DNA from 3 places in the Methylobacterium durans genome. Region 2 is predicted to be linked to each of the others. Evidence: riboswitches for the same ligand, from Rfam matches in the RefSeq annotation. Region 2 holds a riboswitch; each other region holds the start of a gene.
What was found. A riboswitch is a leader RNA that binds a small molecule or an ion and turns the genes downstream of it on or off. The one in region 2 is predicted to bind cobalamin.
Positions count from the first base shown of each region.

Region 1 (9,451 bases), 1.6 Mb from region 2:
GATGCTGGCCGCCTGGACGGGCCGCAAGCCGAAATGAGCCGGGCTCAGCGCCGGCCGGCCACCTCGTCGAGATGGACGAGGAGGTCGGCCGGGGCCTCGTAGACCCGCACGGCGCCCGCGCGCTCCAACTCGTCGGTGCCGTAGCCGCCGGACAGGAGGCCGACGCCGAGCCCCTTGCAGCGGCGGGCCGCCAGCATGTCCCAGATGCTGTCGCCGACGATCACCGAATGGTCGATGCGCACGCCGAGGCGCTCGGCCGCGGCCAGGAACAGGTCCGGATCGGGCTTGGCGTATTTCACCTGATCGCGGGTCACCACCGGCACCGCGGCGGGGTCGATCCCGAGGGCGTCGAGGTTGGCCCGCGCCGTCTCCATCCGGCCGCTCGTGGCGATGGCCCAGGGGATGCCGGCCTCGGTGAGGGCGGCGAGCAGCGCCTGCGCGCCCGGCAGCGGCACGATCTGGTCCGAGAGCCCGGCATAGGCTTCGGCGTGGAAGCGGCGCAGGCGGTCGACCCGCTCGGGGCTGATCTCGAGGTCGGTCTCGCGCAGGAGCTGGTTGGTGAACAGGCCGCCGCTCATCCCGATCTTGCGGTGGATGCGCCAGACGGAGAGGGCGATGCCCTCCGCGTCGAGGGCCTGCTTCCAGGCCAGCACGTGCTGGTACACGCTGTCGACGAGGGTCCCGTCGAGGTCGAACAGGACGTTGGTCTCGATCCGCATCGGCGCCTCCGGTCTGCTGCGGGGAGAAGATCGGAACCGCGAGCGCGTCGGGGAAGGGCCCCGCGCGGGGACGTGAAGCGTTGAGACCGAGGGAGGCACCGCAATGCTCGGATGGGACGCCACGGACGGGGCCCTGCACGCCCCGCCACCTTGCGCAACCGCGAGCCGATCCTCGCCCTGCTCGCCCGGATCCTGCCCGCGCAGGGGCTGGTGCTGGAGGTCGCGAGCGGCTCGGGCGAGCACGCGGTGCATTTCGCGCGCGGCCTGCCGCAGCTGACCTTCCAGCCGAGCGACCCGAGCGCGCAGGCCATCGCCAGCATCGCGGCGCACCGGCGCCGCGCCGGCCTCGCGAACCTCCGCGAGCCCCTCGCCCTCGACGCGGCGTCGCCATCCTGGCCGCTGGCGCGGGCCGACGCGGTGCTGGCGATCAACATGATCCACATCGCGCCCTGGTCCGCGGCCGAGGGGCTGATGGCCGGGGCGGGGCGGCTGCTGCCGCCGGGCGGCCCCCTCTATCTCTACGGGCCCTTCCTGGAGGCGGACCGTGAGACCGCGCCGAGCAACCTCGCCTTCGACGCGGACCTGAAAGCGCGCGACCCCGCCTGGGGCCTGCGCGACCGCGACGCGGTCGCCGCGCTCGGCGCCCGGCACGGGCTCGCGCTTGCCGAGCGTGTGGAGATGCCGGCCAACAACCTCAGCCTCGTGTTCCGGCGGCGGGCCTGAGCCGGCGCAGGCGCCGCCAGCCCATCACCACGCCGGTGAGGGCGACGACGAGGCCGAGCCCGTCCAGGAGCCACTGGGCGAGGTCCCAGGTCGGCCGGTGGCCGATCAGGACGGGGAAATCGAGGCGGTGGAGCCCCGCGAACAGCCAGCGGTGGATCCGCCCGCTGCGGTCGAGCCGGTCGAGGAGTTCGCCGGTCGCCGCGTCGACGTGGAACCAGGTCGCGGCGGGATCGTCGAAGACGAGGCGCAGCACCGGCAGCGGCTTCGTGTCGTGGTGGGCGTACCAGTAGGCGTCGTAGGCGGCGAGACGCTCGGCGCGCGCGAGATGCGCGTCCGGCATCAGGCCCGGTGCGGCCGCGAGAATCGCCGCCCCCTCGACCGGCGGGCTTGAGCGCCGGCCACCCGAGGCGTCGCGGGCGAGGAGGTGGGCGCGTCCGGCGAGGGCGACGAGGCGGAGGGACACGGTGCCCGGTGCGGCGGCGTCCCGGATCTCGGGCAGGCCGGCAGCGGCGGCGCGCCGGCATAGGTCGCCCGCGCCTGCGGGCTGACGCTCGGCCCGGAGAACCAGCGGTTCGGGTTCATCGAGAGCCAGCCGCTGACGACGAACGTGAGGATCCCCAGGCCGCCCACGATCCCGAACAGGTGGTGCAGGCGGCCGATGCCCCGGTAGGGCGTGGCGGCGCCCGACGGATAGCGGCGCCGCGGGCGCAGGCGCCAGATGCCGAGGACGAGCCCGCTCACGGCGCCCGCGATGCCGATCCCCGAGACCCAGAGCACGACGTCGCGCCACAGGTCGGGGCGGGCGCGCAGCGGCGTCGGGTAGAGCCAGTGCGGCACCGCCCCGAGCCAGTTCCAGAAGCGCTCGCGGGCCCCCGTGTCGAGGACGACGGCGCCCGTGACGGCGGAGACGTAGAGCTCGGTCCCGGCGGGATCGCCGAGCGCGACGACGTGGAAGGGGCGCAAGGCGTCGTAGCGCCCGGCGACCGTCCACTGGTCGCGCGCGAGCGTGCGCACGTCCGCGGCCGTGCCGGCCCGGGCCCGCACCAGGGCGAGCGCCGCCTCGGCCGTGACGGGGTCAGGAGCGCGCCGGTGACGGCCGAGACCGTAACCGGCCGGCCCTCGGCCGTCACGATCCGGTAGACGGGCTCGTCGCCCCGCATCTCCAGGTCGAGGGAGCGGGGCGGAGCGGCGAGCCCCGCCGCGCCGAGAGCGCGGGCGGGCTCGACGCCCAACCGGTCGAGGGCGAGCGGCGCCAGCCCCGCCAGCCGCTCGGCCTCCGTCAGGCCCGGGAACGGCACGTGGAGCATGACGAGGCCCGACAGCAGCCAGACCGCGAAGAACAGGCCCGTGCCGATGCCGAGCCAGCGGTGGCCGAGGACGAGCCACCGCTTGACGCGCTTCAGACGTCGCATCCCGTCAGAAGCTCACTGCGTAGGCGACCTCGAACGAGCGCGGGCGCCCGAGCAGCCAGTTGGTGCCGATCCCGTCGACCGCGTTGCCGCTCACCGCGTAGACCTTGTCGAACAGGTTGTAGACCCTGAGCGACAGGCGCGAGGCCGGCGTGACCTGATGGTCGAGGCCGAGATTGACGAGGGCGTAGTCCGGCCGCCGGGCGGTGTTGCCGAAATTCGAGAAGGTGTCGCCGACATATTGCACGCCGACCCGCGCCTCCCATCGGGGCGCGAAGGCATAGTTCAGCCAGAGGTTGGCGACGCGCTCGGGCACGTCGATCGGCTGGCGCCCGGCATAGGAGACGACGGCGCCGTTCACGGCCTGATTGAAATCGTCGTACTGCGCGTGGAGCAGGGCGAGGTTCGCGTCGAGGCGCCAGAGGGGCGTGATCTGGAGCGAGAGCGCCGCCTCGAAGCCTTGCGAGGATTGCTGGCCGACCTGCGTGCTCACGCCGGGCTGGCCCGGCACCGTCGAGATCAGGTTGTCCTTGACGATGCGGTAGCCGGCGAGCGTCCACTCCCCGAGCCCGCCCCAGAACAGGCCCTTGGCGCCGACCTCGACCTGTTGGCCCGTGGAGAGCTGGAAGTTCGCGAGGCTCTGCGACAGGCTGATCAGGCTGCCGACCGGGTCGGTCGCCGTGGCGTACTGGGCGTAGAGGGCGGTCTCGGGCGTCGGGTTGTAGACGGCGCCGAACCGGTAGCTGACGGAGCGGAAGTCCCGGTCGAAGGACGTGCCGGCGCGCAGGTCGTCCCGGTGCAGGCTCGGCGCGTCGTAGCGCACGCCCGCCAAGAGCGAGAGGCGGTCGGACAGGATCAGCCGGTCCTCGGCGAAGACCGAGGCCTGGCTGGTGCGGGTCGAATAGGCCGGCCGGGTGCCGGCGAGGTTGATGAACAGGCCCGGATCGTAATTCGTCGGCGCCACGCTCGACTCGCCGCCGTAGGGCGAGTTGTTGGTGTGGCGGAAGCGGATCGCGTTGACGTCGAAGCCCGCCAGGAACTCGTTGCGGAAGCCGAACAGCTCGCCCCGGAAGGCCGCGTCGAACCGGTTCCCGATCTGCTCCTGCTGGTGGTAGATCTCGATGTAGTCCGAGCGGTCGATCAGGCCGGTGCCCCGGTTGAAGGCGTATTGCTCGACGTCCCGCCAGTGGCGCCGGCTCTGCAGGCGGTAGGCGGTGTTGCGGATCGTGATGTCGGCGCTCGGGCGCCACTCGGCCCGGGCCTGGGTCCAGTTGTCCTGCCAGAGGATCTTGGAATCCCGGATGTTGTAGTTGTTGAAGCGCAAGCGTTCGAGGATGCGGCCCTCGACCAGCGGCGTGCCCCAGTAGCGCGTCGGCTCCTGGAAGCCGTAATCGTGGCTGACCGTCAGGTCGAGATCGGGCGTCACCCGCCAGGCGAGGGCGCCCGAGACCGCGAGATTGCGGAAATCGCCGTCCGGGGTGATCCAGCCGTCGGCGCGGTTGCCGCTGACGTTCAGCCGGTAGGCCATCGACTCGCCGATGGGCCCGCCCGAATCGACCGCGAGCCGCGCCACCCCGTCCGTGCCGAGGCCGACCCGCGCCTCGTTGAGCGGCACGAAGAGGGGCTTCTTCGTCACCACGTTGACCACGCCGCCGATGGCGCCGTCCCCGTAGAGCACCGAGGCCGGGCCGCGCAGCACCTCGATGCGCTCGATGTTCCACGTGTCGAAGGGGAAGTTGACGGTGCCGGCGCCGACGAAGAGGCGGGTGCCGTCGATGAGCTGCTGGATCGAGTTCGGGCCGGCGAAGCCCCGGGCCGTGAAGGCGCCGTTGCCGTTTCCGGGCGAGGCGATGGTGGTGATGCCGGTGGCGTTCTGCGTCACCGCCTCGACCAGCGTGTTCTGGCCGCGCAGGCGCGCAGTCTCGCCCGCGATCACGTCGATGCTGGCGGGCGTCTCCAGCGGCGTCAGGCCGAGGCGGCTCGCGCCGCGGTTGGGCGCGCGCAGGGCGAGGCCGGCGGGCAGATCGGCCCCAAGGACCCCGGCTCCCGGCGTCCCGGCGCCGGCGACCGAGAGCGTGTCGAGGGTGACCGATTCCTGCGCCCCGGCGGCCTCCGGGCCGGCAGCGAGGCCGGCGGCGGCGAGGAGGAGGCGTCGGGCGAGGCGGGCAGGGACCCGGCCGGGTGACCGGATCGTGAGGGGACGGGACGGCATGACGGTGTCGATTCCGAGGGTCGAGGCACGCGCGGATGACCGGCCCCACCGCAACCTTGAATGCAATGTTACAACATTACAATCAGGATATCGCCGCACGGCATCGCGGGACAGCCATGACCCGGAGCGCCACGCCGCAGGGGGCGGGGCGGAACGGGGCGGGGCCGCCGGCGCGAGGCCTTCGGCGGTTGCGGAAGCGGATGCAGCGGACACGCGGGCGCGCTCGGTGTGGCACGTCACCGCGAACGAGGCCTCGGTCGCCGCCTCCGCTCGGGATTGGCAGCGCTTCGACACCCGTCAGGACACCCCGCCCGACGCGTTTCGCGTGTGACCACGGCTGACGGCAGGTCTCCTGGCTCGCGGGTCGCCGCCCTCGCACCGTCTTCCCGGGGCAGACCCCAGTGACATGGTGGTGAAGGACTCGCCGCTCACAGTTGCGGGGGCAGCCGCGGCCTCGGGGCGAACCCTCACCGCGTTCCCTTTTGATCCCCGAAGGGAACCGTCGGGGCTGACGCTAGGCCGCGCGGATCCCGCCCGTCAACGGGAGCGGCCGGCCCGCGCACAGCCCGGAGGTCGATTCCGGAACCGGTGTGGCGCCCGCGCATTGACGCTACATTCGACTTGTTCTAATTAACAAGTGTGAGGACGCGGCGGGCTCCGGCCTGCCCCCCAACGGAACGGAGACACGATCATGGCCAGCACCCACGACGGCGCCTGCGAGAGCTGCCGCTTCTTCGACGACCACAAGCTGAACGGCGGCATCTCCGCGACGGACGAGGGGCTCTGCCGCTTCAACCCGCCGGTGAGCCAGCCGGCTCCGGAGTCGAAGGGCCTGTGGCCCGTGGTCGCCTCGAAGGATTGGTGCGGCCACTACACGCCGGAGATGACCGCGGCCGAGTGAGCCCGGTCGCAGGATCGTGACAGGGGAGGGCCGGTGCGCGAGCGCCGGCCCTCTTCGCGTTCGGGGACCGTTTCGCGGCGCACGGTGCGGATCCGTCCCCCTGCTTTTACCCCGGCCGCGGCGGGCGCGGTCATGATCCGGACACCTTCCGGGAGGAATGGCGGGACAGACAGACGAGGCCGGGCCGCCGAGGCGTGTCGTCGGGGCGGACAGGGGGCCATGGGAGTGATCGGATGACGTTTCGACGGATCGGCGCAAGTGCCGGACGACTGGCCGGACGCGTGGCCGCGCCGCTCATCGCGCTCGGCGCCCTCGCCGGGCTGGCCCAGGCCGCCGCGCCGGCCGACCCGAGCGGCACCTGGCTGACGGAGGACGGGCGCGCCCGCATCCGCGTCGAGAAGTGCGGCCCGCAGGAGAAGAACATCTGCGGCTACGTGGTCTGGCTGAAGACGCCGCTCAACGACAAGGGCCAGCCCCGCGTCGACTTCAAGAACCCCGACCCGAAGAAGCAGGCCCGGCCCTCGCTCGGCCACCAGCTCATCATGGGCCTGAAGCCGAACGCGGATGCCCGCTTCGAGGGCAAGATCTACAATTCCGAGGAAGGCAAGTTCTACGACGTGACGATCTGGACCGAGCAGCAGACCGAGCTCTCGGTGCGCGGCTGCATGCTCGGCTTCCTGTGCGGCTCGCAGACCTGGAACCGCGTCACCGACGTGCTGCCCGGCCAGCTCACCGGCCCGACGAACGGCGCCAACGGCCCGCGCGCGGACGCCGAGTGGGCGCCGAAGGCCCCGGCCGCGGCGGCGGGCGCCGCCGGCCCCGGCACGACGGGCACCGCCACCGCGACGGCCCCGGCCCCGAAGCCCGCCGCCCCGAAGCCGCCGGCGCCCGAGAAGAAGGCCGCGCCCGCGGAGTGAGCGCGCCGCAGCTCCCGGGCGGAGCCGCGGCCTCTCACCCCACCAGCGCGGCGTAGGTCAGCACCCGCAATTCCCGGCGAATCGGCAGGGCCGAGGAGGGGACGAGCTGGGTCAGGAGCACGACCGCGAGATCCTCCGCGGGGTCGATCCAGAAGGCGGTGCTGGCGACGCCGCCCCAGGCGACCTCGCCCGGGCTGCCGAGGATCTGCGCCCGGGCCGGGTCGAGCATCACCGAGAAGCCGAGGCCGAAGCCGATGCCGGTGTAGGAGGATTCGGCGAAGCGCGGCGTGCCCATGCTGGCGAGGTCGCCGGGCAGGTGGTTCGTCAGCATCAGCTCGACCGTCTTGCGGCCGAGGAGGCGCACGCCGTCGAGCGCGCCGCGATTCAGGATGAAGCGGCAGAAGCGCAGGTAATCGGCCGCCGTCGAGACCAGCCCGCCCCCGCCGGACGCGATGGCGGGCGGGCGCGCGAAGGCGGTATCGACCGCGTCGTCGTAGAGCTTCAGGCTGCGGTCCCGGAACAGGGTGTAGTTGGCGGCGAGGCGCGGCAGCTTCCCGGCCGGGACGTGGAAGTCGGTGTCCATCATGCCGAGGGGCGCGATCACGCGCTCGCGCAGGAAATCCCCGAAATCCTGCCCCGAGACCACCGCGACGAGGTGGCCGAGCACGTCGGTCGCCACGCTGTAGTTCCACTGCGCACCGGGCTGGGACAGGAGCGGGAGCCTCGCCACCCGCCCCACCACCTCGGCCAGATTCGCGTCCTTCAGGTGGAAATCGACGCCGTTGCGCCGGTAGAGCTCGTCGACGAGCGTCGCCTCCATGAAGCCGTAGGTGAGGCCCGAGGTGTGGGTGAGGAGGTCGCGGATCGTGATCGGCCGGCGGGCCGGCTCGCTGTCGAACTTGATGCGGTTGCCGCCGGTGAGCACCCGCATCTCGGAGAATTCGGGCAGGAAGCGCGCGACCGGATCGTCGAGCTGGAAGCGCCCCTCCTCGTAGAGCATCATCACCGCCACCGAGGTCAGCGGCTTCGTCATCGAGTAGATGCGGGTGATCGTATCGAGGGTGAAGGGCCGCGCCCGGGCGAGGTCGGCGAGGCCGTGCGCCCGGGCGAAGGCGGTCTGCCCGCCCCGCATCACGCTCACCGAGAGGCCCGCGAGCTTGCCCTCGGCGACGAGGCTCCGCATCCAGGCGTCGATCCGCTCCAGGCGCTCGGCGCTGAAGCCCAGAGCCGCCGGCTCGCCCGCGTTCGTACCCTGCATCCGCCGCTCCCGTTGCCCGTTCCGGCCCGGCATGTAGCGGGAGCCGGGCTCCGCGCCAAACCCGCTCACCAGCCCATCGTGCCGGGGCCGCCCTTGAAGGGGCCGACGATGCCGGGCGTGATCCAGCCGCCGTAGAAGGCGCCGGGCTGCGGCTCGGCGCGGAGATCGCCGACGGTGCAGGCCTCCATCGGCCCGGCATAGAAGGCGACATGCCCGGCGATCGCCCGGAAGGGTGGCGTCGGATCCGGGTAGGACCAGGCGGCGCCGGGCCGGCCCGCCACGTCGATCAGGACAGCCCGTCCCTTCCACTCGCAGATCCCGGCCCGCCGCGGCGGGCCGAGGATGCCGGGGGCGACATCCTCGAGCGGGAAATAGTAGGTCGGCGGGTGGCTCGTCTCCAGCACGCGCCAGCCGCGGCCGGTCTCCGCGATGGTGCGGGCATCGAGCACCACGCGCAGGCGCTGCGGCACCCGCTCCAGCCGCGGTGGGCGCGGGTAGTCCCAGACGCTCTCCTCGTCCGGGCCGGCGGGCAGGGGAACGGGGCGCATCGGCTTCACGTCTCCGCGGGAACGCCAGAGGATAGACCGGCCTGCGTCCCGGCAGGCAATCGCGGCGTTTGCCGCGGGCGCGCGGCGTGCTAGCGCAGGCCGCCCTCAGGACAGGAGCGCCCCGTGACGGCCGATCTCGCCCTCTTCCTCGACTTCGACGGCACCCTCGTCGAGATCGCGCCGCGGCCCGACGCGGTGCGGGTCGATCCCGGCCTCGTGCCCGCCCTGGAGCGGCTGCGGGAGCGGCTTGGCGGTGCGCTCGCCATCGTCACCGGCCGGCCGATCGGCGTGATCGACGATTTCCTGGCGCCCGCCCGCTTCGACGTCGCCGGCCTGCACGGGGTCGAGCGCCGCGTGGGGGAGGCGGTGATGGGCGGGCGTCCGGAGGACCACCCGGAGCTGCGCGCCCGCGTGCCGCTCCTGCAGGCCCGGGTCGCCGACCTCGACGCCGTGCTGATCGAGGACAAGGGCGCCTCGGTCGCGGTGCACTGGCGACTGGCGAGCCCCGGGACGCCGCGCGGGCCGAGGCCGTGGTGAAGGAGATCGCGGCCGAGCTCGACGGTCCGTACCGGCTGCAGCTCGGCAAGGCGGTCGGCGAGATCGTGCCGGCCTCGGCCACGAAGGGCCACGCCATCCGGGCGCTGATGGAGGGGGCGCCCTATGCCGGGCGCCAGGCGGTGTTCCTCGGCGACGACCGCACGGACGAACTCGCCTTCGCCTCCGTCAACGAGGATGGGGGCGTGAGCGTGCGGGTCGGCCCCGGC
Region 1 is NZ_CP029550.1:4,755,922-4,765,372, forward strand. Features, by position in the region: gene DK389_RS21790 (hypothetical protein) at 1-37, shown strand, start outside; gene DK389_RS21795 (HAD family hydrolase) at 45-719, opposite strand; gene DK389_RS21800 (DUF938 domain-containing protein) at 831-1,442, shown strand; gene DK389_RS35315 (hypothetical protein) at 1,414-1,782, opposite strand; gene DK389_RS35320 (hypothetical protein) at 1,782-2,486, opposite strand; gene DK389_RS21810 (TonB-dependent receptor) at 2,859-5,063, opposite strand; cobalamin riboswitch at 5,389-5,582, opposite strand; gene DK389_RS21815 (hypothetical protein) at 5,755-5,964, shown strand; gene DK389_RS21820 (DUF2147 domain-containing protein) at 6,198-6,881, shown strand; gene DK389_RS21825 (serine hydrolase domain-containing protein) at 6,916-8,139, opposite strand; gene DK389_RS21830 (DUF427 domain-containing protein) at 8,205-8,687, opposite strand; partial or broken gene otsB (trehalose-phosphatase) at 8,811-9,451, shown strand, end outside.
Region 1: it holds a riboswitch for cobalamin, as region 2 does, so the genes downstream of both, DK389_RS21810 (TonB-dependent receptor) here and DK389_RS14540 (CbtB domain-containing protein) in region 2, are expected to answer to the same signal.

Region 2 (9,451 bases):
GGTCGTTCTTGGCGCGCAGGAAATAGGCGGCGGCCGCGGGCAGCATCGCCTTGCGCACCGCCTCGCAGGTCGCCTTGTCGCTCTGCCAGTCCGACCGTTCGAGGAGGCGCAGGGCCTCGATATCCTCCTTCGTCAGGCCCTGCGACGCGTCGGCGCGCCGCTCCCGGTCGAGCCAGCGGGCGAAGCCCGGCACCGGCGAGAGGGTGACGAAGGTCTTGAGCGAGGGGATCTCGCGGGCGAGGTCCTCCACCACCTGCTTGATCAGGAAATTGCCGAAGGTGACGCCGGCCAGACCCCGCTGGCAGTTCGAGATCGAGTAGAACACCGCCGTCGTGGCCGCGCGCATAGGCAGGAGGTCGCGCTCGTTGGCGAGGATCGGGGCGATCGCGGCGGCGATGCCGCCGGTCAGCGCCACCTCGACGAAGATCAGCGGCTCGTCGACGAGAGCCGGGTGGAAGAAGGCGAAGCAGCGCCGGTCGGAGGGCTCGATCCGGCGGCGCAGGTCGTCCCAGCCCTGGATCTCGTGCACCGCCTCGTAGCGGATGATCTTCTCCAGGATGTGGGCGGGCGTCGTCCAGTCGATGTGGCGCAGCACCAGGAAGCCCCGGTTGAACCAGGAGGCGAACAGGTGCTCGAAATCGCAATCGAGGCTGTCGGCCGCATCGATCAGGTCCGCATCCGCCCCTTCCTCGGCGCGCAGGGCCGCGCGCAGGTCCATCAGGTCCTCGCGCATGCGCACGAGGGCCCGCGTGCCGTCACGGGCGAGGTTGAGGCGGCGGATCAGCTCCTGGCTGCGCGGCTCGGCCGCCTCGTGCAGGCGCCCGAGGCGGGCGCGGGTCGGGTCGGCCCGGTAGGAGGCGATCGCCGCGTCGACCGCGGCGTGGTCCGCATCGAATTCCTGGGCGATGAGGCGCAGGAAGGCGAGGCGCTCGGGCTTCGCGAAGCTCGCGTAGCGGTCGAGGATGAGGCGGGCGAGCGCCACGCCGGACGCCTCGCCGCGGCGGGAGATCAGATCCTCGCAGAGCTTGACGAGTTCGGGGGCGCTCGCCTTCGCGGCGATGTCGCCCCGTCCGAAGCTGATGAGGTCGCGGCCACGGTCGCTGATCGTCTGGAGCAGGTCGCCGAAGAAAGAGGTCGCCGCCATGAAACGCCGTTCGCTCCGTCGCCACCCGCTGTCACGATGTGCGGCCGCCCGGAGGGACCGGCCGCCAGCGGCCTCGTTCTAGGCCGGGTACGCCGAGAGGGCCAGGGGCCGGGACGCGGCCCAGGGCCTCTCCGGCGGCCGGGCTCAGGCGCGTTGCGTTTCGGCCGCAGCGATCTCGCAGCGATCGGCCCGCTCGCGCCAATCCTCGACCCCGTGCTGGCGCGCGAAGCGCAATTCGGCGGCGCGGCGCGCCCGCTCCGGATCGCGCGCCCGGGCGATCTCCACGGAGCCGACGGTGAAGGGCACCCCCAGGATCTGCTTGGCGAAACTGACGCGGTAGTTCGGCATACGGAACTCCCTGTTGTCCGGCGAAAGCCTGTCGTGGGCGCGAATCAGCACATCGTGACCGTCGCACCCGAAATGAGAGCCCGAAACGGTCGCGTTTCCAAGGGCACCCAGCGCGGCAGCAGAGCATAAGTCCTTCTGCCGCAACGATTGTGATATGGTGGTGAAGGGAGCGTGATGGAAGGGCCGGACCCTTCTCACCGTTTCGCGAGTGGCGGGAGGCGATGCCGGCCGGGGCGGTTGCCAGCGGCGGCCCGGCCGGCCTACGGCGTTGGGCCTCCCTGCCCCACACCCCAGACCTGCCCTTGCTGACACCGCATCTCACGACCCGCGCCCGCCTCGGCCTCACCCTGATCGCAGGGGGCGCGGTCGCCAACATCTATTACAACCAGCCCCTCCTCGCCCTCCTCGTCTCGGAATTCGGGGCGCGGGCGGCCATCTGGATCCCGACCGCCTGCCTGGTCGGCTACGGGCTCGGCATCCTCGGGCTCGTGCCGCTGGGCGACAGCCTGCCCCGGCGCAGCCTGATCATGGGTCAGCTCGCGGCGCTGAGCCTCGCCCTGCTGCTCGCCGGCGCGGCACCGAACCTCCCCGTCCTGGCGCTGGCGAGCCTCCTGATCGGCTTCCTCGCATCGGCCGCGCAGCAGGCCGTGCCCTTCGCGGCCGAGCTCGCGCCCGACGCGAGCCGCGGGCGCATCGTCGGGCAGGTGATGACCGGGCTCCTCACCGGCATCCTGCTCGCGCGCACGGCGAGCGGGCTGTTCGGTGCCGAGTTCGGCTGGCGGGCGGTGTTCGTCGCGGCGGCGGGCGTGGCGCTCGCCATGGCGGGAATCGCGGCCGCGACCCTGCCGAGGACGCCGAAGACGAAGCCCCTGCGCTACCGGGCGCTGATGCTCTCGATCCTCTACCTCGTGCGCACCCAGCCGACCCTGCGCACCGCGACCCTGTCGCAGGCGCTGCTCTTCGCGAGCTTCAACGCCTTCTGGGCGACCCTCGCCCTTCTCGTCGAGGCGCCGCCCTTCGACCTGACGGCGGCCGGCGCCGGATTGTTCGGGGTGATCGGCGTCGCGGGCGCGCTCATCGCGCCGATGTCGGGGCGCTTCACGGACCGGCGCGGGGCGCGGCCCGTCGTGGTGGCGGGCAGCGCCTGCGTCCTCGCGGCCTTCGCCGTGCTGTGGCTCTGGGGCGGCAGGTCGCTCGTCGGCGTCGCGGCCGGCGTGCTGCTCATCGATATCGGCCTGAACGGGGCACTGATCGCGAACCAGACCCGGGCCTACGCGCTGGTGCCCGGCGCCGGGGGCGGATCAACACCGTGCTGTTCACCGCGATGTTCGTGTTCGGGGCGCTCGGGGCCTATGCGGGCTCGCGGGCCTTCCTCGCCGCCGGCTGGCCGGGGGTCTGCACGGTGGGGATCGTCCTCGCCGGCCTCGCCCTCCTCGTCGCCGTGCTCGACCGGCACCGGCCGCGGGCTACCTGAGGATCCGCGAGAGCCGGCACCACGCCCCCTTGTCCGGCGGCAAGCCGAAGCGCAGGCGGCTCGGTGCCGCCTCGAACCGGCGCACGTAGATCCCGGCCTCGCCGAGGCGCCGGAACAGGCCGGGGCCGTCCTCGAAATCGGCGGTGCGGAACAGGGCGGTGCCACCGACGACCCGGCCGCCGCCGCGGGCGATCATCCGGTCGAGACGATCCGCGTCCGCCCGGCGCGCCAGGGCCGCCTCCCCCCGCCAGCCGGCATCGGCGAGGGCAACGCGCCCGATGGCCAGCGCCGGCCCGGAGACCGCCCAGGGCCCGAGGGCGGCGGCGATCCGCGCCGCGAAGACGGGCTCCGCGACCGCGAAGCCGAGTCGGATGCCGGCGAGCCCGTAGGTCTTGCCGAACGAGCGCAGCACCACGAGGCCGGGCCCCGCGAAGGGGCAGAGGCTCTCGACGGGCTCCAGGTCGGCGAAGGCTTCATCCGTGACGATGAGGCCGCCCCGCGCGCGCAGGCGCTCCGCCAGCTCCCGCAGCGCGGCCGCGGGGAAGACGCGCCCGTCCGGATTGTTCGGGTTGACGATGACGGCCACCGCCGCCTCGCCGATCGCGGCGAGATCGGGCACGCCCACGACGGCGTGGCCGCCGCGCGCCCAGGCGGCCTCGTGCTCGGCATAGGTCGGCGAGATCACCGCCACCCGCGTCGGCGGCAGGAGCCGCGGCAGGATCTCGATCAGGATCTGCGTGCCGGGCGCCGGCACGATTCCCGCCGGATCGGCGCCGTAGGCCGCGGCGGCGGTCGCCCGCAGCGCCGCGAGGTCGCCGGGCGCGGGCAGGCGCCGGAACAGGCTGGCCTCCAGCGGCGGACAGGGATAGGGGACCGGGTTGATCCCCGTCGAGAGATCGATCCAAGGCTCGGGCGCATCCGGGAACAGCCTGCGCGCGGCGTCGAGGTCGCCGCCGTGGCTCATTACCGGCGCGCCGGCCTTCCCTGCCGAGACCCGATGTCCTGGACCGTCCTCGCCCATCCGCCCGATACGCTCATCATCCTCGCCCTCGCCCTCTTGATCGAGGCCGCGGCCGGCTATCCGGACGCGCTCTACAGGGCGCTCGGCCACCCTGTCACCTGGATCGGCCGACTGATCGCGGCGCTCGACCGGGGGCTGAACCGGGGCGAGCCCGGCACGCGGCGCCTCAAGGGCGTGCTCGCCCTCCTCATTCTCCTTGCCGCAGCGGTCGGCAGCGGGCTCGCCCTGACGGCGCTCGCCGGGCTCGGCGGCCCGGTACTCGGGCTCGTCCTCGCCGCGCTCCTGTGCGCGACGCTTCCGGCGCAGAGAAGCCTCGACCAGCACGTGATCCGCGTCGCCGCCGCGCTCCGGCGGGAGGGGCTGCCCGGCGGGCGCCGCGCCGTCTCGATGATCGTCGGGCGCGACCCCGAGACCCTCGACGAGGCGGCCGTGTGCCGGGCCGCGATCGAGAGCCTCGCCGAGAACTTTTCGGACGGGATCGTGGCGCCGGCCTTCTGGATCGGGCTCGGCGGGCTGCCCGGCGGCCTCCTCTACAAGGCCGCCAACACCGCCGACAGCATGATCGGGCACCGCACGCCCCGCCACGCCGCGTTCGGCTGGGCCGCGGCCCGTTTCGACGACCTGATCAACCTGCCGGCCTCGCGCCTGACCGCGCTCCTCATCGTGGCGGCGGCGCGCCTGACGAAGGGCGCCTCGGCCCGCGGCGCCTGGACGGCCGTGCGGCGCGATGCCGGGCGGCACCGCTCGCCGAACGCCGGCTGGCCGGAAGCCGCGATGGCCGGGGCGCTGGGCCTGCGTCTCGCGGGGCCAAGGGTCTACGGGGGCGAGCGCGTGACGGATTCCTGGATGGGCGACGGCCGCGCCGAGGCGGGACCCGAGGACATCGAGCGGGCGATCCGGATCTACCGCGCGGCCTGCGCCCTGCTGTTCGGGCTGGCGGCCATCCTCGCGACGCTTCTCGCGGGCTGAGGGGCGATCATCCGGCCAGCGCGAGGAGCCGGTCGCAATCCACGTGCGCCTCGATGTGGCGGGCGAGGCCATCGAGCACCGCCTCGATGCCGGCCTCGTACGCCGCGCCGCTCGCCGCGGCGCCGAGGCGCGCGAGCCACGCCGCCCGCTGCCGGTCGTCGGCGAAGAGCCCGTGCACGTAGGTCCCCGCCACGCGCCCATCCGCCGAGACGGCCCCGTCCGTCCTCCCGTCGGCGAGGCGCAGGAGCGGGCGCGCGGCGTCGGGTCCTGCGGTATCGCCGATATGCATCTCGTAGCCGGCGAACGGCACTGCGTCGGACAGGCTCTCGCCCGTCACCGCCTCCAGGCGCTTCAGGGGCGTCATCACCGTCTCGACGTCGAGGAGACCGAGGCCGGGCACGGAGCGCGCCTCGCCCTCGATGCCGTGCGGGTCGCTGATCCTGCGGCCGAGCATCTGGTAGCCGCCGCAGAGGCCGAGCACGCGCCCGCCCCGGCGCAGATGCGCCCGGATGTCGACGTCCCAGCCCTGCGCGCGAAGATCGGCGAGGTCGTCGATCGTCGTCTTCGAGCCCGGCAGCAGCACGAGGTCGGCGTTGCCGGGGATCGCCTCGCCCGGCCGGACCAGCACCACGGCGATTCCGGGCTCGGCGCGGAGCGGGTCGAGATCGTCGAAATTGGCGATCCGGGACAGGACTGGCACCGCGACGACGCGCGCGCCCGGCCCCGCCTCGGATCCCCTCAGGCCGAGCACGTCCTCGGCGGGCAGGCGGGCGGCGTCGGGGAAGTGCGGCACGAGGCCGAGGCTCTCCCAGCCCGTGCGCTCGGCGATGATCCGCATCCCGTCCGCGAACAGGCTGGAGTCGCCGCGGAAGCGGTTGACGAGGAAGCCGCGCACCATCGCGGCGTCGGCCGGGTCGAGCACGGCCTTCGTGCCGACGAGGCTCGCGATGACGCCGCCCCGGTCGATGTCGCCGAGGAGGATCACCGGCGTATCGGTCGCGCGCGCAAAGCCCATATTGGCGATGTCGCCGGCCCGCAGATTCACCTCGGAGGCCGAGCCCGCCCCCTCGACGACGACGAGATCGGCCTCTGCCCGCAGGTGCGCGAAGCTCTCGAGCACCGAGGCGAGAAGGCGCGGCTTCCAGCCCTGGTAGTCGCGCGCCTTGGCGGTGCCGACCATGCGCCCCTGCACCACGACCTGCGAGCCGACCTCGCTCTGGGGCTTCAGGAGGACTGGATTCATGTGGACCGAGGGCGGGACGCCGGCCGCCCGCGCCTGCAGCGCCTGCGCCCGCCCGATCTCGCCGCCATCGGCCGTGACGGCGGCGTTGTTCGACATGTTCTGCGGCTTGAACGGGCGCACGCGCAGGCCCCGCTGCGCGAAGGCGCGGGCGAGCCCGGCCACGATCAGCGACTTGCCGACATCCGAGCCCGTGCCCTGGATCATGATGGCGCGGGTCATGGGCGGATCCGAGCGCCGGGACGAGGCGGGCTCATCAGAACTCGATCCCCTCCTGCGCCTTCACGCCCGCCGAGAAATGGTGCTTCACGTTGCCCATCTCGGTCACGAGGTCGGCCGCCTCGATCAGCGCGGGCTTCGCGTTGCGGCCGGTCACCACCACGTGCAGGTCCGGGCGGCGCGCCCGCAGCACGGCCACCACCGCGTCGATGTCGAGGTAGTCGTAGCGGAGCGCGATGTTCATCTCGTCGAGGACGAGGAGGCGGATCGTCGGATCCGCCATCAGGGACTGCGCCGTCGCCCAGGCCCGCGCGCAGGCGGCGATATCGCGGGCCTTGTCCTGCGTCTCCCAGGTGAAGCCCTCGCCCAGCGCGTGCCAGGCGACCCGGTCGCCGAAAGCCTCCAGCGCCCGCTTCTCGCCCGTGTCCCAGGCCCCCTTGATGAACTGCACCACGCCGACCCGCCAGCCGCGCCCCAGCGCCCGCAGCACGAGCCCGAGCGCGGCCGTCGTCTTGCCCTTGCCGGGGCCGGTGTTGACGATGAGGAGGCCCTTCTCGACGGTCTTCGAGGCGACCTCGGCATCCTGCGCCGCCTTGCGCTTCCGCATCTTCTCGCGGTGGCGCGCGTCCTCGTCGCTCATGCGTGTCCTCCAGCGGGTTTGACGACCATCGGCAGCCCGGCCACCAGGAACACGACCCGGTCGGCCTCCCGCGCGAGGCGCTGGTGGAGCCGTCCGGCCGCGTCGCGGAACGCGCGGGCCAGGGCGTTGTCGGGCACGATGCCGAGCCCGACCTCGTTCGAGACGAGGACGAGCGGGCCGGCCGCATCCGCGCAGGCCGAGGCGAGATCCTCGGACGCGGCCGCGAGATCGGCCCCGCCCAGCATCAGGTTGGTGAGCCAGAGCGTCAGGCAATCGACGAGGACGGGGCCGCGCACCTCCCGGATCGCGGCGGCGAGTTCCGTCGGCACGTCCCGCGTCACCCAGCCCTCTCCCCGGCGGGCGCGGTGGAGGGCGATGCGCTCCCGCATCTCGTCGTCCCAGGCCTGCGCGGTGGCGAGGTAGGTCCAGGGCGCCGGGGAGGTCTCGACCAGCGCCTCCGCGTGGGCGCTCTTGCCCGAGCGCGCGCCGCCGAGCACCAGGGTCATGCGGGGGGCGGCCTGAAGCATCGGGCTCCTTTGCCCCAAGCGCAGCCCTCCGGTCAAAGATCGCCTTCGCCTTCGATCAAAGAATCGCGGGACTCGGGGTGCGGCCCGCGTTGTGCCGGCCCGCGCGACAGGCTAGAAGCCGGTGAGACGGTGCCCCGGCGACGGGGTGAAAAGGGAATGCGGTGAGGGGCTCGGGCTCCGATTCCGCGGCTGCCCCCGCAACTGTGAGCGGCTAGCTCCTGCCACCACGCCACCGGATCTCCGGGAAGGCGGCAGGCGCGAGGATCCGCGAGCCAGGAGACCTGCCGTCCCCCGCTATCCTCGAACGCCGCCGGCGGGGCGGCCGGAGACCTGACCCGATGACGACGAACGTCCAGACCCTCGGCACCACCGGCACCCGCGCGAGCGAGGGCGCCGCCGCCATCGCGATCGCCGCCCTGCTGGGGCTCGGCCTCGTCTTCCTCGCGGGCTTCGCGCCGGCCTCGGCGCTGCACAACGCGGCGCACGATTTCCGGCACACGCAGAACTTCCCCTGCCACTGACCGCTCTGCCGCAGCCCGCAGAGATCCCATGATCATCCGGCTCCTGTCGGCGGCCCTCGTCGCCGGCTTCCTCGCGGCCGTCGTCGCGACGGGCCTGCAGCTCGCCCTCACCTCGCCGCTCATCATCGCGGCCGAGCGCTACGAGACGCACGCCGCCCTCGATGCGGACGAGACTCGCCTGCCCATCGTCCTGGCCCACGCGCCGGCGCAGGGCCAGGCGCCTGCCCAAGGTCACGACCACGGCAACACTGGGCCTGGCGCGGAGTGGCAGCCCGGCCCCGGCCTGCCGCGCATGGCCTTCACTGGCCTCGCGACGCTGATCGGCGGCATCGGCTACGCGCTCCTCCTCGGCGCCGTGATGCTCGCCTGCGGCCGCGCGCCGACGCCGGAGCGGGCGCTCGCCTTCGGGCTCGCGGGCTTCGCCGCGGTCGCGCTCGCCCCCGCCCTCGGCCTGCCGCCGGAGCTGCCGGGCAGCGAGGCGGCGCCCCTCGCCACGCGCCAGGCATGGTGGCTGATGACCGCCGCAGCGACCGCGATGGGCCTCTACCTAATCCTGATCCGGCGGGCGGCCGTCACCATCCTCGGCGGGCTCGTGCTCATCGTGGCGCCGCACCTCGCCGGCGCCCCGGTGCCGCCCGAGGGGAATTCGGCCGTGCCCGCCCTCCTCGCCGCGCAATTTGCCGCCCGCTCGCTGGGCATCGCCTTCGTGTTCTGGGCGGTGATCGGGCTCGCCTTCGGCTGGGCCTGGCAGGTGTTCGGGCGCGCGGCAGAGGCGCCGGCCCATGCCTGAGGGCCAGCCCGAACCTGTGGTGCTCTACGTCTGCACCACCTGCCGCGCCGAGGGGGACGGGGATGGCCCGCGCGCCGGGGCGCGCCTCCTCGCCTCCATCGAGAAGGCGCTCGCCGAGACGCCCGTGCCGGGGCTGCGCGTCGAGCCGGTCGAGTGCCTCTCGGTCTGCAAGCGCCCGTGCACGGTGGCGGTCGCGGGCGCCGACCGCTGGACCTACGTCTACGGCGACCTCGACCCCGAGGCATCCGCGCCCACGATCATCGAGGGCATCCGGCTCTACGCCGGCACCGCCGACGGCCTCGTGCCCTGGCGGGCGCGGCCGGAAGCCTTCCGCAAGGGCGTGATCGCCCGCATCCCGCCCCGCGCCTCCGCCTAAGCGGGCGCCCCGCCATCACGAGTGCCCCCATGAGCATCGTCGAGAAGATTCCCTGCACCATCGTCACCGGCTTCCTCGGCGCCGGCAAGACGACCCTCGTGCGCCACGTGATGGAGCATGCGGGCGGCCGCCGCCTCGCCATCCTCGTCAACGAGTTCGGCGATGTCGGCTTCGACGGTTCG
Region 2 is NZ_CP029550.1:3,147,738-3,157,188, reverse strand. Features, by position in the region: gene DK389_RS14580 (malonyl-CoA decarboxylase) at 1-1,144, opposite strand, end outside; gene DK389_RS14575 (hypothetical protein) at 1,289-1,492, opposite strand; partial or broken gene DK389_RS14570 (MFS transporter) at 1,714-2,966, shown strand; gene cobD (threonine-phosphate decarboxylase CobD) at 2,959-3,987, opposite strand; gene cbiB (adenosylcobinamide-phosphate synthase CbiB) at 3,964-4,956, shown strand; gene DK389_RS14555 (cobyric acid synthase) at 4,964-6,418, opposite strand; gene cobO (cob(I)yrinic acid a,c-diamide adenosyltransferase) at 6,453-7,055, opposite strand; gene cobU (bifunctional adenosylcobinamide kinase/adenosylcobinamide-phosphate guanylyltransferase) at 7,052-7,582, opposite strand; cobalamin riboswitch at 7,693-7,885, shown strand; gene DK389_RS14540 (CbtB domain-containing protein) at 7,921-8,103, shown strand; gene DK389_RS14535 (CbtA family protein) at 8,132-8,893, shown strand; gene DK389_RS14530 (DUF1636 family protein) at 8,886-9,269, shown strand; gene cobW (cobalamin biosynthesis protein CobW) at 9,299-9,451, shown strand, end outside.

Region 3 (9,451 bases), 2.1 Mb from region 2:
GACGTCGCGATGTTCACCCGAGCCGGCGTCGACCGGATCATCCGCTTCGCGTTCAAGCTCGCCCGGTCGCGTCCCCGCAAGCTGCTGACCGTGGTGACGAAGTCGAACGCCCAGCGCCACGCCATGGTGATGTGGGACGAGATCGCGGCCGAGGTCGCGAAGGACTTTCCCGACGTGACCTGGGACAAGATGCTGGTCGATGCCATGACCATGCGCATGACGATGAAGCCGGAGACCCTCGACACGATCGTCGCCACGAACCTGCACGCGGACATCCTGTCGGACCTCGCGGCGGCGCTCGCCGGCTCGCTCGGCATCGCGCCGACGGCCAACATCAATCCGGAGCGCAAGTATCCGTCGATGTTCGAGCCGATCCACGGCTCGGCCTTCGACATCACCGGCAAGGGCATCGCCAACCCGATCGCCACGTTCTGGACCGCCTGCCAGATGCTCGAGCACCTCGGCGAGAAGCCGGCGGCCGACCGGCTGATGCGGGCGGTCGAGCGCGTCACTGCGGATCCGAGCCTGCACACGCCCGATCTCGGTGGCACGGCGACCACCCGCCAGGTCACGGACGCGGTGATCGCTGCCGTCCAGGGCGACAACGAGTGAGGCCAGCGCCGTGACCGAGCGCAGCGACTTCCCCCGGTGACGTCCTGCGGCGGCTGTTCGCAGCCGCGCTGGCGCCCGGCGGATCCTCGACTCGGTCGCCGGATTCACGTCCGGCGACCTCATCCTCGACCTGAGTACCGGCGGCGGTTCTTCCCCTCCCGCTTGCGTGAGCCACGACGAAGCGTCTCCGGCCTGCCATTTCGAGAGAGCAGCCTATTCATCGAAGCCACAGATGACGGCCACGCCCCTTGAGTCGTCTTCCAGGACGTGGGTCAGGATGTCGGAGAGGAGCTACGTTAGCGCGCGAACTGAATTTGCCGACGCAGGCATCGCCTCACGCGAATGCCACGTCTGAACCCTAGGATTGGGGGAAGGCTTATCGAACCGGCGCGGAATCCGGGCGCGGTCGCAGAGGATTCTTGCGATGTCGGCTTTGGCATAAACGAGGATGGATCGGGCGCGAACGGTCTTGAGTACCCAAGTCAGGCGATAGTTCGTCGAAAGATGAAGATGCAATTAATCCACGAATAGCGACCATGAATTTGCCTCTGAACAGATGTTAAATCTCAAAATATCTGCTACGGCACATATATTGCTTCGTCTATAAAAATTAATCCAGTTTAAATTCAGTAAATTCTGCGCCGCCTTAACAAATGCAGGCGCATCGGCAGCGATCTGGCCCATGCGCTCCGCCCCTACATCGGCTAATATAGTTTTCCTAATCCGGGTCTTCTTTTCGGTGCCGACTTGGACGCGGCGAGCGCGAGGGGCGCGCCGGGTCGGGTTACTTGCCGGCTTGGCGCCCTGTTGGACAGTCGCCCGTACGCGTAGCCAAGACCGTCACCACATCCCGGCTGCGATCGAGGGCGACAGGGCGCGGGCTCGTCGTCGAGGCTTGAGTTGGGGCGCCGCGAGCCGGCCACCGTGAAGGAGCCGGGCGGCAGCAGCGCGGGCTGCATCCGTGCAATTCGGTGATCAGGATCGGAGGCGATGGGATGGAATCGCATTCAGACGGTCGTCCGACGCATCATCCGCTCGCGGCAGGTTCGAGGCATATCGAACTCCGACCGCAAGACCTGGACTTGCTGCTGACGCAAGCGAGTGATCCGACCCTGCACCGCAACGTCAACGGGTTTGAGAACAACCTCACGCCCGGTCGAGAGTTCTGGGGCGCAGCCGGTCAGCTATTCCTGCGGCTGACCCCTGCTCAGTTCGAGCAAATGGATACCCAGGCAAGCCCCAATGCGGTGCGCGTCACCTCCATCGACGGGACGTCCCTCCTCCCGAACCCACGGCTGGTCAGCGACTTGATCGGCCAGCAAACCCTCGATGCCAACGGCAACACGATCAGCCTGCCCAACAGCTTCGGCGGCAACCTTCTCCTGATGTCCTTCGGCCAGTTCTTCGATCATGGATTGGATTTCTACGCCCGTGGTGGCGGCCCTGATCTGGTTCCCATCGGCGACGCGAATGATCAGCTGTCGGCTGCCCAGGTCCGCCTCGATGCGCTTCGCGAAGCCGAGGGGCTCCCCCCGGCTCGGATCGATGCGACCGACGCCCTCCTCGCGCAGTTGGGGGATTCCCCTCCGCCGGAATTCGAGTTCCTGACCGGCAGCCGAGCAGGGCGCTTCGAGCCAGAAAACGGGACTGTCGAACGGGATGCCGACGGCACGCCTGTGATGAACAACAGCACCGGGACCGCGCATCTCAACAAGACAGCGCCGTTCGTCGACCAGAGCCAGACCTACGGATCCGAGCCGAAGATGGCGGACCTGTTGCGCGAGAGTGCGCGCACCGCGGCCGGAGATCTCATTCCGGATGGCCACGGCGGCTGGGTGAAAACTCACCGCCTGCTCGATGGAGCCGAAGAGTTGGGGCCGGACGGGGTCACCCGAGGCAGCCTCCCCAGCTATGCGGATGTTCTGGTCAACAATGGCCTCGCGAGGGACGCCATCGATCAGCTGTTGACCGACGTAGCTGCAAAGAAGATTACGAACATCGACGCTTGGAGCCGACTCACCACATTGCCGGGCTTCGTCGATTTCCGGAATATCGGCGACGCTGAGCAGACGATCATGCTGGGCGACAAGAATGACGCGCTCGCCTCCCCGTTCGGTCCGGACGGCCGCACCCCGAACCCGACATTCGATCTGAAGAACCTGCTTTCCTACCACATTGCCGGAGATCACCGCGCCGACGAGAACGTGGCGATCACGGCGGTCCATACGGTCTGGCACCGCGAGCACAATTTCGAAGCCGAGCAGATCTGGGCGCTGCATCCGGATTGGACCGCGGAGCAGATCTTCCAGGCCGCCAAGATCGTCACGACGGCCGAGTATCAGCGCACCGTGTTCACCGAATTCGCGGACGGGATGTCTGGCGGCATCCCTGGCCCGTCGCACGGTTTCGGCGGGTACAACCCGAACGTGAATCCCGGCATCTCGGAGGAATTCGCGGGCGCGATGTATCGCGTCGGCCATTCCATGATCAACGAGACCATCCCGTTCACGGATGTCGACGGCCAGACACAGGACGTGCCCCTGTTCTCGGCCTTCCTGAACCCGGCCATGTTCGATGGCCGGGATCCGCTCACCGGCGGGGTTGGCGGTGCGGCCGCGATCATCGCAGGCGAGGTCCAGGCCGCGCATCAGCGGATCGACGAGCAGATCGTCGAGGTGATCCGCAGCAAGCTACTGGGGCTGCCGCTCGATCTCTACGCAGCCAACATCGAGCGTGGCCGTGACGTCGGGGTGCCGACCCTCGATGCCTTCCGGCGCTACGTGAGCGAGAACGGCAGCCTGATCGACCAGGCTCATCAAGCGTCGAACTACGCAGCAACTCAGCCCGAGACGGTGCCCAGCCTCAAACCCTACGACACCTGGGCCGCGTTCGGGGCCAATTTGCGCGGCACACCGGAGGAGCAGGCCGAACTGCTGACGCTCTTCAAGGCTGCCTATGGCGAGGAGGACATCCACGTCCAGGATGTCGACCTATTCGTCGGCGGCCTCGCGGAGAAGCCGGTCGGTGCGAGCCAGATGGGCTCGACCTTCACGTGGATCTTCCAGGAGCAGCTCGACCGGCTGCAGGAAGGTGACCGCTTCTACTACTTCAACCAGCTCAAGGATGCGCCGCTGCTCCTCGCCGACATCGGCTCTCAGCATTTCTCCGACATCATCATGCGGAACACCGGGCTCGATCATCTGCACTTCGCCGCCTTCAAAGTTGCGGAGACGATCGAACTTGGCCCGGAGGATCGAACCTACGAACAAGATGGCCCTCCGACCACGGCTGGGGCGGCCCTGGTTCTCGTCGGCAACGCGCATGACAACACGATCGTGGTCACGGCCGGTGACCACACGCTCTACGGCGAGGATGGGGACGATACCCTGGAGGGTGGCGTGGGGCTCGATGCCCTGCACGGCGGCAACGGCAACGACGTCCTCAGGGCCGGAGCGGGCCCGCTCGGAGTCTTTGCCTACGGCGAGGATGGTGATGACGCGCTCCGTGGCAACGGCGGCGACGACAATCTGATCGGCGGCGCAGGCGACGACGTCATCGAGGGGCGCGCCGGCAAGGACTTCCTGTCCGGTGGCCCCGGCGACGACCGACTCGTGCCCGGCGCCGATCCCAGCATGATCGATGGCGGAGACGGAGACGACACCATCGTGTTCAGCGACGCCTCAGAGGGCGTGACCATCGATCTCGGCATCGTGCTGCAGCCCATCGCGGGCCTCGGCGGCTATGCGCAGGGTGACCTGATCAGCGGCGTCGAAAACATCATCGGCTCGGACTCGGCCGACAATCTGACCGGGGACCGCGCAGACAATCGTCTCTACGGTGGAGACGGAGACGATCGCCTCGACGGCGGCGCTGGCAACGACGTGGTGACAGGCGGCGATGGGGTAGACATCCTGCGCGGTGGTTCGGGCAACGACAAGCTTAGTGGCGGCTCGGATGCGGACACGTTCGTATTCGATCCGGCGGATGAGGGCCGGGATACCATCATCGATTTCAATCCTGGCGCGGATCGGCTCGACGTGCGGGGGCTGGGGCTGTTCGACGCTGCGGATGTCCTGGCAATCACGAGCGACGATGGGTGCGGGGACGCCGTGATCAGCCTCAAGGGACTCTCGATCACGCTCGAAGGTGTCAGCGAAGCGCAGCTCCAAGCGGCATGTAGCACGTTTGTTGTCTAGGTGGATGCGTCGGCAGCTTGCGCTTCGCGCCTATCGCCGCCCGAGAGGCGATGCGAGCCGCGTCTCCCAAGCGGCTTTGGCAGTGGCCCGGCTCGCAGCCCTCGTGCACCCTTGCGAGATGATGGACGGCTACGCCTCCGTCGAGCCTGTCGGCTTCAACAGCCGCCCATTGGAGGCGATCCGGCGCAGACGCGCGCCCCGCTGGACCCGCTGTTGCTGCCAGATCACACATCGACAGGGCTGCGCGAAGTTCCGTTGACGCTCACGGAGCCGGCCGCATAGCTAGATCTCGACGGTTCCCTTCGGGGATCAAAAGGGAACGCGGTGAGGGTTCGCCCCGAGGCCGCGGCTGCCCCCGCAACTGTGAGCGGCGAGTCCTTCACCACCATGTCACTGGGGTCTGCCCCGGGAAGACGGTGCGAGGGCGGCGACCCGCGAGCCAGGAGACCTGCCGTCAGCCGTGGTCACACGCGAAACGCGTCGGGCGGGGTGTCCTGACGGGTGTCGAAGCGCTGCCAATCCCGAGCGGAGGCGGCGACCGAGGCCTCGTTCGCGGTGACGTGCCACTGCCGTTGCCCGAGGCCCCGTGTCCGAAGCTGCTCGTCGCCCGATCCCCAGAACCGTGACAATCCTGGCCTGTGCGGCTTGGCTCGCATCCGATGTCGCCTGGGCCCGGCCGGCGAATCCGTCGGCGGGCGACGAGGCGAGCCTTGCCGAGATCTCGGTGACCGCGGAAACACCGATGGTGAGCACGTCCGGTCCGGTTGCCAGTGCCGGCTACGTCGGTGGTGTGACGGGGATCGGGGGCCCTCTCCCGCGCGTCGACTCCGCCAGCGCCGGCGTGATCACGGGGGCGCAGGTCAACAACCGTCCCGTGACCCGCCCCGGCGAGGTGCTGGAGGCGGTGCCCGGCCTCATCGTCACGCAGCACTCGGGCGAGGGCAAGGCCAACCAGTTTTTCCTGCGCGGCTTCAACCTCGATCACGGCAGCGACATCGCCATCACGGTCGATGGCATGCCGGTCAATATGCGCACGAACGCCCACGCCCAGGGCTACGCCGACATCAACTTCCTGATCCCCGAACTCGTCGGCGCGGTCGAGTTCCACAAGGGGCCCTACTTCGTCCGCGACGGCGACTTCGCTTCGGCCGGCTCGGTGCGCATCGACTACCTCGACAGCGTCGAGAAGAACCTCGCGCTCACCTCGATCGGGTCGTTCGGCTACAAGCGCGCGCTCACGATCGGCTCCGCGCCGCTCGGCGCAGGCCACCTCCTCGTGGCCGGCGAGGCGCAGGTCTACGATGGTCCCTGGGCCGAGCCGGACCGGTTGCGCAAGCTCAACGGCGTCCTCCGCTACAGCCAGGGCACCGCCACCGACGGCTTCGCGCTCACCGGGATGGCCTACTGGGCAAGATGGAACGCCACCAACCAGATCCCGGAGCGGGCCGTCAGCGGAGGCCTGATCGGACGCTTCGACACGCTGAACCCGACCGACGGCGGCGACACGGGCCGATTCTCGCTGTCCGGGCGCTGGAGCGGCACGGACGAGACCGGCATCACCCGCGCGAACACCTACGTGATCCGCTACGGGATGAACCTCTGGAACGACTTCACCTACTTCCTCAACGATCCAGTGAACGGCGACCAGTTCCGCCAGCACGACAATCGGGTTCTCGGCGGCGGCGAGGTCTCCCACACATTCCAGGGCGCCCTGTTCGGCCTGCCCATGGAGAACGAGATCGGGGTCCAGACCCGGACGGACTCGATCCGCGTCGGCCTCTTCAACACCACGAACCGACTGTACCGCTCGACCGTGCTTGACGACCGGGTGCTGGAGGCGAGTGCCGCCTTCTACTACGAGAACCGGGTGCGCTGGACCGACTGGCTACGCACCAGCGTCGGCTTCCGCGCGGACGGCTACTACGCCGACGTTGTCTCCGACACACCGGCCAACTCGGGCCGGGCGCGGGACGGCATCGTCAATCCGAAGCTCGGCCTCGTGCTGGGTCCCTGGTTCGACACCGAGCTCTACGTGAATTACGGCGGCGGCTTCCACTCGAACGACGTGCGCGGCGTCGTCGCGACGGTCGATCCGGCGAGCCCCCTCTTCAACATCGCCCGCTCGCCCTTCCTGGTGCCCTCGACGGGATCCGAGATCGGCATCCGCAATCGCTCGCTCCCTGGGCTCGAGACGTCGCTCGCGCTCTTCCAGCTCGACTTCGCCTCCGAGAACCTGTTCCAGGGCGATACCGGCACCACCGAGCCGAGCCGTCCGACGCGCCGCTTCGGCATCGAGTGGACGAACCGCTACGCCCTCGCACCCTGGCTCACGCTGGAGGGCGACCTGACGGTCACGAACGCCCGCTTCTCGGACCGCAATCCGGCCGGCAATCGCGTGCCCGACGCGCCGACCACGATCGCCTCGGCCGGGATCACGTTCGGAGAGGGCACGGGCTGGTTCGGATCCCTGCGGTTCCGCTATTTCGGACCGCGCCCGCTGATCGAGGACAACTCGGCGCGCTCCAAGCCCACCGCCCTCCTCAACGGCCGGGTCGGCTACACGTTCGAGGCCGGGGTGAGCCTGTCGCTCGACGTCCTGAACCTGACGAACGCCAAGGCCGACCAGATCACCTACTTCTACACATCGCGCCTACCCGGCGAGCCGACCGAGGGCGTCGCCGATCGACACTTCCACCCCGTCGAGCCGACGGCCGTCCGCCTGACGCTTGCGGGCCGTTTCTAGAGAGAGGGGCGTCCGGTGAGGAGCCGAGCGTAAGGTTCGGGCTGCCCCGATCGTCAGATGGCATCAACGAGCCCGCGGCAGGTTGAAGGGCCTTGGTCGGGCGACCCCCAGCCCGCGCGCTACGGCGGGCCGGGCGATCGCCTGACCGAGGTCCGGCCTGCCGTTATCCAGGCGATCCGCTCGATCAGAACCTGTCGAAGACAACTAGGCCCTTCGAACGCGAAGGGGGCTGAGAAACCGGAAGAGGCCTTTGGCCGTCGGGGTTTCCTGCGGGCCGGAATCGGCGGCAGGCTCCGCCTCGCCGCTTGCGCCGGCACCGGCCTCGTCGTGAATCCTGCGAAGAACCTGCAACATCAGGGGCGGCCAGGGAACGGCATGCTCCTCTAGCAGGCCGGCGGCGTCGATGAGCGCCCTTACCTCATCCTCGCGGATCGGCCGCTTCATGATCTGGGCATCGAGGACGCGGTTCGAAAGTTCGCCGGCGAGCCGAACGACCTCTGACATGCGCGAGGTGTCACCGATCGTCTGCGTCACCCTTCCGCCTCCAGATTTCCACTTCCTACGTAGTTCGAAGCAGATCGGAAGCCGAAGGGATAGCCGACGCGGTCAACTTGCTGTGGAAGATTCTGTATTTTGCGGACCAAGCTCTGCGAATTACACTTGGGTTGTTGTCGCTGTATTTTTTGGCTTCGCTCCGAGAGCCAGACTTCTGCAGCAGTCGCGACTGCGGAAGAGGGCGGCGAGCACGCTGACCTCGCAGGCGCGTAAGCCGACCTCGACAGGCCATTGCTCAGCCTGCCGGCGATGCTGGGCGATCACGGACATCCGAACTCCATGGGTTGGCCGTGCCGTCACGGCAAAGCTTGCGGTGATGCAGACAGCTCCGGTTGCGAAGCAGCCCTGGTCGCCGCTCGGCTCTGCCCAAGCGGGGTCCGAAGTCTGGCACGCCCGCGCCGACCCAGAACGCGCGAGCTTCGCACCCGGCATATGCGCAAAATGCGCTTTACTTAAATGCAAATAGAACATAAGACTGCAGCATGAGCAAAACCGACTTCCTGGCCGACTATGATCCAGCTGCCTACCCACGTCCGGCGCTGGCCGTGGACCTCGTTCTTCTCGGATTGCGCGACGGCCGTCCCGCTGCCCTGCTGCTGAAGCGCACCCGGCACCCGCATGCCGGCCGATGGGCGCTGCCCGGCGGCTTCGTCGGCCTCGACGAAACCCTCGACGCGGCAGCCGAGCGCGTGCTGCGCGAGAAGGCCGGCATCGCCCAGACCTATCTGGAGCAGCTCTACACATTTGGAGCGCTCGACCGCGACCCGCGCATGCGCATCGTCTCCGTCGCCCATCTTGCGCTCCTGCCGGAGCAGACCTTCGCCGATGCGCTGGAGGGCCAGCCGGACCTCATGGTGGCCACTCTCGACGTGCCCTGGACCGGTGAGACCGGAGGGCCGATCTCGGCCCTCTCGCGCAGGGGGGAGACCCTTCCCCTCGCCTTCGACCACGCCGACATGCTCGCGCTCGCGGTGCTGCGTCTGCGGGGCAAGCTCGACTACTCGGATGTCGGCTTCGCGCTGCTGCCCGAGCAGTTCACCCTGCGCCAGCTCCAGGACGTGCACGAGGCCATCCTCGCCACGCCGCTCAACAAGCCGGCCTTCCGCCGCCGGATGCTCGACCGCGGCTGGCTTGCCCCCACGGGCACCCGCGAGGCCGGGACATCCTTCCGCCCCGCCGAACTCTACCGCTTCACGCGGCCGCGCTGATCCGCAGGAGGAGCCCATGGCCACGATCCGCAACCTCGGCCTGATCGCACAATTGCGGAGCGAGACGAGCCGCCACGTCATCCGCTACCGCAACGGCCGCATCCGGCAGAGCGGGCGGGGCCTCGTCTTCTGGTTCC
Region 3 is NZ_CP029550.1:5,292,033-5,301,483, reverse strand. Features, by position in the region: gene DK389_RS24415 (tartrate dehydrogenase) at 1-612, shown strand, start outside; gene DK389_RS24410 (peroxidase family protein) at 1,608-4,808, shown strand; cobalamin riboswitch at 5,085-5,278, shown strand; gene DK389_RS32825 (hypothetical protein) at 5,273-5,464, opposite strand; gene DK389_RS24405 (TonB-dependent receptor) at 5,551-7,551, shown strand; gene DK389_RS24400 (hypothetical protein) at 7,756-7,995, opposite strand; gene DK389_RS24395 (NUDIX hydrolase) at 8,589-9,314, shown strand; gene DK389_RS24390 (SPFH domain-containing protein) at 9,331-9,451, shown strand, end outside.
Region 3: it holds a riboswitch for cobalamin, as region 2 does, so the genes downstream of both, DK389_RS24405 (TonB-dependent receptor) here and DK389_RS14540 (CbtB domain-containing protein) in region 2, are expected to answer to the same signal.